Regions from separate parts of the Kocuria sp. SL71 genome, predicted to be linked through region 1. Evidence: predicted binding sites of a transcription regulator. Region 1 holds the regulator's gene; the other holds the start of a gene.
What was found. Region 1 encodes HrcA, which represses chaperone genes, less so after heat shock. Its sites were predicted from a motif close to TTNGCACTCGNNNNNNNCGAGTGCNAA; they were not measured.
Positions count from the first base shown of each region.

Region 2: the regulator HrcA is predicted to act here: its motif matches at 2,257-2,283, upstream of groL (chaperonin GroEL).

Region 1 covers NZ_JAPPRE010000001.1:840,340-844,545, forward strand. The annotation lists gene OVA15_RS03890 (DUF4870 domain-containing protein) at 1-19, opposite strand, end outside; partial or broken gene OVA15_RS03895 (DUF3097 domain-containing protein) at 167-1,032, opposite strand; gene hrcA (heat-inducible transcriptional repressor HrcA) at 1,229-2,242, shown strand; gene dnaJ (molecular chaperone DnaJ) at 2,343-3,500, shown strand; gene OVA15_RS03910 (16S rRNA (uracil(1498)-N(3))-methyltransferase) at 3,511-4,206, shown strand, end outside.
Region 2 covers NZ_JAPPRE010000001.1:41,977-46,182, forward strand. The annotation lists gene OVA15_RS00170 (SDR family oxidoreductase) at 1-542, shown strand, start outside; gene OVA15_RS00175 (DUF3263 domain-containing protein) at 542-766, shown strand; gene OVA15_RS00180 (LytR C-terminal domain-containing protein) at 828-1,535, shown strand; gene OVA15_RS00185 (GNAT family N-acetyltransferase) at 1,532-2,203, shown strand; gene groL (chaperonin GroEL) at 2,446-4,074, shown strand.

The DNA of each region.
Region 1 (4,206 bases):
TGCTGCTGGAGACGGCCACTGTCCACCTTCGAGGTCGTGTGACCGGCAGGGCCGGTCGAGCGGGCGCCGCAGGTCCCCTGGGGGTCGGGGAGGCGCTCGGGTCCTGCACAGTCTAGCCGCTGACGGCCTCCGAGGGCTTCGTGGGAGGCCCCGTGTGACGGGTTGCTCAGGCGCTGCCGGGGACCGTGACGAAGTCGATGAGCTCCTCGACGCGCCCGAGCAGCGCCGGCTCCAGATCGGCGTAGGTGTCCACGCGGGAGAGGATCGAGCTCCAGGCCCGTCCGATGTCCTCGGGGGTCTCGTGCGGCCAGCCCAGTCCGCGGCAGATCCCGGTCTTCCAATCGATCCCGCGCGGCACCTCGGGCCAGGCGCGGATGCCCATGGCGCTGGGCTTCACGGCCTGCCAGATGTCGATGTACGGGTGGCCCAGCACCGCCACGTTGCCGGGGGCGGACGGCACCCGCATGGCCTCCTCGGCGATCCGGGACTCCTTGGAGCCTGCGACCAGGTGATCGACCAGGATGCCCAGGCGCCGCGACGGCCCGGGGGAGAACTCCGCGACGGCCGCGGCCAGATCGTCCACGCCGTGCAGCGGCTCGACCACGATGCCCTCGACCGCCAGGTCGTGGCCCCAGACCTTCGCGACCAGCTCGGCGTCGTGCTTGCCCTCGACCCAAATGCGGGAGGCCTGGGCCGTGCGGGCGCGGAAGCCCTCCACCTCGACCGACCCGGAGCGGGTGCGCGCGGGAGCCTTGGGGCGCTGCGGCGCTGAGGCTCGGCAGCGATCACGGGCTCGCCCTCGAAGAGGAAGCCGGGCCCCAGGGGGAAGCTGCGGATCCTGCCCCGACGGTCCTCGAGGCTGAGCACGCGCATGCCGCCTATCGTCTCCAGACGCACCACGGCCCCGACCCAGCCGGTCTCGAACTGCTCGAGGACCATGCCGCGGGCCACCGGCAGCTGACGCGGCTCGGGCGGGCGGTTCGAGGCGGACAGGTCGCTGAGGGAGCGCGGTCCCCAGGACGAAGGGGGCATGGCGGCCTCCAGATCGACGGACGTGGTGGTGCGGCGCGCCGGAGGGGGCGCCTCCGGGCGGATCAGCGGCGAGCGTACCAATGCCCCGGTGCGAGCGCGGAGGCGTGAGCCCGCCTACACTGGCTTAGCAGTGTGCGCCCCCGAGTGCCAGAATGGTCCTCCGAGCGAGCACGCACAGCGCAGGAAGGAGCGGAACATGGATCACCCCCGGCGGCTGCAGGTCCTGCAGGCCATCGTGGAGGACTATGTCCACTCCCGGGAGCCGGTGGGCTCCCAGGCCCTCGTCGAGCGCCACGCCCTCGGCGTGTCCTCGGCGACCGTGCGCAACGACATGGGCGTGCTGGAGGAGGAGGGCCTGATCATGGCCCCCCACACCTCCTCGGGTCGGATCCCCACGGCCAAGGGGTATCGCGAGTTCGTCGACCGGATCGCGGCGGTCCAGCCGCTGACCCCGGCCCGGCGCCGCGCGATCCAGACCCTGCTCGAGGGCGCCGACGGCATCGACGACGTCATGGAGCGCACGGTGCGCCTGCTCTCGCAGCTCACCCACCAGGTGGCGGTCGTGCAGTACCCGTCGGTGAGCTCGGCCGTGCTGCGGCACCTGGAGCTGGTGCGCATGGACGAGCACCAGGTCCTGCTGGTCGTGATCCCCACCGACGGCCGGGTCTCCCAGCGGATGCTGCGCATGCCCGAGCCGGTGGCCGAGTCCGTCGTCCTGGATGCCCGGGCGAGGCTGCTGGGCGCGGTCGTCGGGCATCCACTGGACGGAGCCGGTGCGGCCGTGATGGCCGCGGCCCAGCAGGCGCCCCCGGCCGAGCAGCCCCTGCTGGAGGCGGCGGCCGCGGCCGTGGCCGCCGTGCTGGACAGCGCGTCCGGGCAGCGCATGCTGCTGGCAGGCACCGCGAACCTGGCCCAGTCCACCGACGACTTCCGCCGCAGCATCGGCCCCGTGCTGGAGGCGCTCGAAGAGCAGGTCACCCTCCTGCAGCTGCTCTCGGAGATGGAGCAGGACGAGCGCGGGGTGGCCGTGCGCATCGGCGCGGAGGACTCCTCGGACCCGCTGGTCGAGACCGCTGTCGTGGCCACCGGATACGGTCCGCAGCGCAGGGCCAAGCTCGGCGTGCTGGGACCCACCCGCATGGACTACCCGCAGACCATGGCGGCGGTGCGCGCCGTGGCCAGCTACCTCTCGCGCTCGCTGCCCAGCTGAGCCGCACCGAACAGACTCGCGCTCTCCTTGAGCCCGGCCATGCGCCCGGCGAGGGGCGCGCAGACCACGAATCCCAGAGATGACGAGGACGGAACGACCTGTGAGCGATCACTACGAGACCCTGGGCGTGTCCCGGGACGCCTCCGCCGAGGAGATCAAGCGCGCCTACCGCAAGAAGGCCCGTCAGCTGCACCCGGACGTCAACCCGTCGCCGGATGCCGCCGATGAGTTCAAGCGCGTCTCCCACGCCAACGACGTCCTCTCCGACCCGGAGAAGCGGCGCATCTACGACGCCACCGGCAATGAGAACGGCGAGTCCGGCTTCGGCGGAGGCGGCTTCGGCGGCGGCGGCGGGTTCGGGGGCTTCGGCGACATCTTCGACGCCTTCTTCCAGGGCGGCGGAGCCCAGGGCCCCAAGTCCCGCACGCGCCAGGGCCAGGACGCTCTGATCACCGTGGACGTCTCCCTGCAGGAGGCCGTCTTCGGCACCCAGAAGCGGATCACGGTGGACACCGCGGTCGTGTGCCCCGAGTGCCAGGGCACCTGCTGCCAGCCGGGCACCCACCCCGAGCAGTGCACCGACTGCGGCGGCCAGGGCCAGGTCCGCCAGCCCATCCGCTCGCCCCTGGGCACCGTGATGACCGTGGCCGAGTGCCCCACCTGCCGCGGCTACGGCGATGTCATCAAGTCCCCGTGCCAGGAGTGCTACGGCCACGGGCGCGTGCGCGACAAGCGCCCGCTGAACGTCAAGATCCCCGCCGGCGTGCGCAGCGGAGTGCGCATCCGCCTGTCGGGGCAGGGCGAGGCCGGCGTGGCCGGCGGCCCCAGCGGCGACCTGTACGTGGAGACCAAGGTCACCCAGGACCCCACGTTCACCCGCGACGGCGACGACCTGCACGTCACCGTGCGGATCCCCATGACCTCGGCCGCGCTGGGCACCACCCTCAAGCTCGACACCTTCGACGGCCCCCAGGAGATCTCGATCCCCGCAGGCACCCAGTCGGGTCAGACCCGCCGGGTCGAGGGCCTGGGCTCCACCCGCCTGCGCAGCCAGAGCGGGGAGCGCGGCGATCTGGTGGTGCACCTGGAGGTCGAGACCCCCGAGGACCTCACCGGCGAGCAGCGCGAGCTGCTCACCCGGCTGGCCTCCCTGCGCGGCGAGGAGCAGCACACCGGAACCGCCGTGAGCCGCACGCAGGAGCGCGGGGGCGGCGGCGGGTTCTTCTCGCGGCTGCGCGACCGCTTCGCGGATCAGTGAGGCGCCGGACATGACCACGCTGCCCGTCTTCCTCGCCAAGACCGAGCTGCTCGGCGCCGGCACGGGGGAGCAGATCGTGCTCAGCGGCCCTGAGGCCCGCCACGCCGCCACCGTGCGGCGCCTGAGCACCGGCGAGCGGCTCGAGCTCGTCGACGGCCGCGGGCTGCGGGTCACCGGCAGCGTCGTGAGCGCCGCTGGCGACCGGATCGAGCTGCGCGTCGAGGACTCCGTGCAGGAGCCGGCGCGCAGCCCCGAGCTGGTCCTCGTGCAGGCCCTGGCCAAGGGCGACCGTGATCTGCAGGCCGTCGAGTCCTGCACCGAGCTCGGCGTCGAGGCCGTGATCCCGTGGCAGGCCGAGCGCTCGATCGCCAAGCTGCGCCCCGAGCGCCAGGCCAAGCAGCTGGCCAAGTGGGAGTCCGCCCTGACTTCGGCGGCCAAGCAGTCCCGACGGGCTCGCTGGCCGCAGCTGCGCGAGCCGGTCACGAGCTTCTCGCTGGCCCGGCTCATCGAGGAGGCGCCGGGCACCCGCTGGCTGGTCCTGCACGAGAGCGCGCAGCAGCGTCTCACCGAGCTGCTTCCGGAGCTGGCGTCCCACGAGGACCTGGAGGGGATCGGGCTGATCGTGGGCCCGGAGGGCGGCGTCTCGGACGCGGAGCTCGAGCGCTTCGTGCAGGCCGGGGCTCAGCCGATGCTGCTGGGCCCGGAG
Region 2 (4,206 bases), 800 kb from region 1:
CCGTGCGCGCCGAGCTCACGGACTTCCAGGCCCTGCCCGAGCTCGTGGACGGGCTCGAGCGGCTTGATGTCCTGGTCCACTGCGCCGCCCTGGGCCACCGGCTCTCGGTCGAGGACTCCCGCCCCCAGGACTGGCAGGCGCAGCTGGAGCTCAACGTCATGGTCCCCGCCGAGCTGACCCGGCTGGCCCTGCCCGCGCTGCGCCGCGCGCAGGGAACCGTGGTGCTCGTGAACTCCGGCGCCGGCTTCACCGCCAGCGGCGGCAACGCGGTCTACGCGGCCTCCAAGTTCGCGCTGAGGGCGCTGGCGGACTCGCTGCGCCAGGAGCTCGAACCGGACCTCGTGCGGGTGGCCTCGGTGCACCCCGGCCCCACGGACACCGAAATGCTGCGGGGGATCCACGACTCGATTGGGAAGCAGCACCGCCCGGAGGAGTACATCCTCCCCGAGTCGGTGGGCCGGGCCGTGCGTGCGGTCGTAGATGCCTCCCCGGATGTGCAGCTCACCTCGGTCTCGGTGCGCCCGCGCCAGGAGCAGCGCTGATGGGCGCGCAGGCGGGGGAGCTGGACGAGCAGCAGCGGGCGATCCTGGACCTGGAGAAGCGGCGCTTCAAGTACCAGGGGGCCAAGGAGCGGGCCATCGGCGCGCAGCTCGGGATGCCCGTGACGGAGTACTACCAGCGGCTCAACGCGCTGCTGGACACGGAGGCCGCCTGGGTGGCCGAGCCCGTCCTGGTGCGGCGGCTGCGCGAGCTGAGGGACTCGTGAGCGCGGTCCCGGCGGCTCGTCGCGGCGCATGAACGGGCTCCCGGATGGAAGGATGGCGCGCATGAGCGAACAGCCCCCGTGGTCCGATCCCGACCTGCATCCCCGCGACGTCTTCGACGACGTCCCGGAGGGCGGCCCTCGGCAGGGCGCGCACCGGCCCCGGGAGGCCGCAGCCCCCAAGACACCCGGGAGCCTGAAGGCCATGGTCATCGTGGGCTCCCTCGGCCTGCTGCTGGGCGCCTGCGCCTACGTCTTCTCGACCGTGAACCAGGACCGCGGCTCGAGCGCCGTCCAGGGCTCCGAGGACCAGGTCGCCGAGGATCCGAGCGGGTCGGCCGGGGCGGAGGACGGGGCGAGCGCCTCCGCCGCTCCCGAGGACGCCGAGCAGGTGGGCATCTTCAACGCCACCGACCTCGACGGCGTGGCCGGCGCTGCCAGCGAGGACCTCACGGCGCTGGACTGGGAGGTCATCGCCACCGGCAACTGGGGCATGCCCGTGGACGAGAGCGTGGTCTACTACGCGAGCGACGGCGTCACCGGGGACACCGAGGAGCAGGCCCGGCTCGTGGCCGATGCCCTGGGGATCGAGCAGGTCCAGGCCGACGACGCCATCGCCTATCCGCTGGTGGCAGTGATCGGAGACGACCTCGGCGAGGAGCTGGTGGGCGCAGGCCAGGAGCAGTCCTCCGCGCAGGGCGCCGCCGAGCTCCCGCAGGAAGGCGCCGGCGCCCAGGCGCTGGCGGCCGATCCGGCGGAGGCCCTCCGATGAGCGCGGCGGGGAACTCGCGCGCTGTCGAGCCGCTGGCCGTCGAGGGCCGGCGCGTGCGCCTGCGCGACTGGCGCGCCGATGACCTCCCCGTCTACGAGCGGTGGATCATGCCCCCGCCCGGCGGCGGCGAGCACGAGTGGCAGCGCACGGACGGGCCCTTCTACCTCAACTTCACCGCAGAATCGGCCCAGCGCTGGCTCGGGAAGCTGACGGAGCGGGTGCGTCAGGGCGACTGGCCCGCAGTGCGTGACACCGCGGTGATCGCCGAGCAGGGCACCGACCGGTTCCTGGGGCAGGTCTCCTGGTATCACGCGGAGGCCCCCACGGAGGATCCGGGTACGGGCACGCATCTGCTGCCGCTGCACTCGATCGGCGTGGCGATCTACCCGCCGGAGTACTGGTCCGGTGGGTACGGCTCGGAGGCCCTGCGCCTGTGGGTCGACCTGCTGTTCCGGACCAGCGGCGCCGACCGCGTCGACCTGGAGACCTGGAGCGGCAATCGCGGCATGTGCCGGGTGGCCCGGAAGCTCGGCTTCACCGAGGAGGCGCGGATCCGCAGGGCTCGTAAGGTGGCGGGGGAGCACTACGACCGGATGATCTACGGCATTCTGCGCGAGGAGTGGGAGCAGGTGCCGTGGCACGGGGCGTCCGCCCACGGTGAACCCTGAGCCGAACGCGCTCAGGGGTTTGCACTCGCAGGGGCCGAGTGCCAATAATGGACTTGGCACTCAGTCGAGCAGACTGCCAGCCGGCCCCGCTGCGGTCGGCGCAGCCGCTCGACCACGCAGTGGAAGCCACCGCCTCTCTGAGGGGCAGGCTCGGCGGGCAGATCCCGCAGGAGCCGGCGCCCCGTCCGTCGCGGGCAGCGGGTCGGTGGGAGTCAGACTGAACGTCCAGGAGGGACGAACACATGGCAAAGCTCATCGCATTCGACGAGGAGGCCCGCCGCGGTCTCGAGCGCGGCCTCAACACCCTGGCTGACGCCGTCAAGGTCACGCTCGGCCCGCGCGGCCGCAACGTCGTCCTGGAGAAGTCCTGGGGCGCTCCCACGATCACCAACGACGGCGTGTCCATCGCCAAGGAGATCGAGCTCGAGGACCCCTACGAGAAGATCGGCGCCGAGCTCGTCAAGGAGGTCGCCAAGAAGACTGATGACGTCGCCGGCGACGGCACCACCACCGCCACCGTGCTCGCCCAGGCGCTCGTGCGCGAGGGCCTGCGCAACGTGGCCGCCGGTGCTGACCCGCTCTCGCTCAAGCGCGGCATCGAGAAGGCCGTCGAGGCCGTCACCGCCGAGCTGCTCAGCTCCGCCAAGGAGATCGAGACCGAGGAGCAGATCGCGGCCACCGCGTCCATCTCGGCCGCGGATCCGGAGATCGGCCGCCTCATCGCCCAGGCCATGGAGAAGGTCGGCAAGGAGGGCGTGATCACGGTCGAGGAGTCCAACACCTTCGGGCTGGACCTCGAGCTGACCGAGGGCATGCGCTTCGACAAGGGCTACCTCTCCGGCTACTTCGTCACGGACGCCGACCGCCAGGAGGCCGTCCTCGAGGATCCCTACATCCTCATCGTCAACTCGAAGATCTCGGCCGTGAAGGATCTCGTCCCGGTCCTGGAGAAGGTCATCCAGTCGGGCAAGCCGCTGATGATCATCGCCGAGGACGTCGAGGGCGAGGCGCTGGCCATGCTGGTGCTGAACAAGATGCGCGGCTCCGTGAAGTCCGTGGCCGTCAAGGCTCCGGGCTTCGGCGACCGCCGCAAGGCCCAGCTGGCGGACATCGCCATCCTGACCGGCGGCCAGGTCATCACCGAGGAGGTCGGCCTCTCGCTCGAGACCGCCACCCTGGACCTGCTGGGCACCGCCCGCAAGGTCGTCGTGACCAAGGACGAGACCACCATCGTCGACGGCGCCGGCTCCGCCGAGGAGATCGAGGGCCGCGTGGCCCAGATCCGCGCCGAGATCGAGAATTCGGACTCGGACTACGACCGCGAGAAGCTGCAGGAGCGCCTGGCCAAGCTGGCCGGCGGCGTCGCCGTGCTGAAGGCCGGCGCGGCCACCGAGGTCGAGCTCAAGGAGCGCAAGCACCGCATCGAGGACGCTGTGCGCAACGCCAAGGCCGCTGTGGAGGAGGGCATCGTCGCCGGCGGCGGCGTCGCCCTGATCCAGGCCGGCGAGACCGCCTTCGGCCAGCTGCAGCTCAGCGGCGACGAGGCCACCGGCGCGAACATCGTGAAGGTCGCCATCGACGCTCCGCTCAAGCAGATCGCCTTCAACGCCGGGCTCGAGCCGGGCGTCGTGGCGGCCAAGGTGCGCGGCCTCGAGAAGGGCTGGGGCCTCAACGCGGCCACCGGCGAGTACGAGGACCTCTTGGCCGCGGGCATCAACGACCCGGTCAAGGTCACCCGCTCCGCCCTGCAGAACGCCGGCTCGATCGCCGGTCTGTTCCTCACCACCGAGGCCGTCGTGGCGGACAAGCCGGAGCCGGCCGGTGCCGGCGGCGGCGAGGACCCCATGGGCGGCATGGGCGGCATGATGTGATGACGCCTCGACGTCATCGCTGAACGCGCCTGAGCGCAGCCCAGCGAGTCCGACGGGCCCCGTCTCCAACCTCGGGAGGCGGGGCCCGTCGTCATGTCCGGGGGTGGACCCGACGAGCGTCTGCGCTGCCGG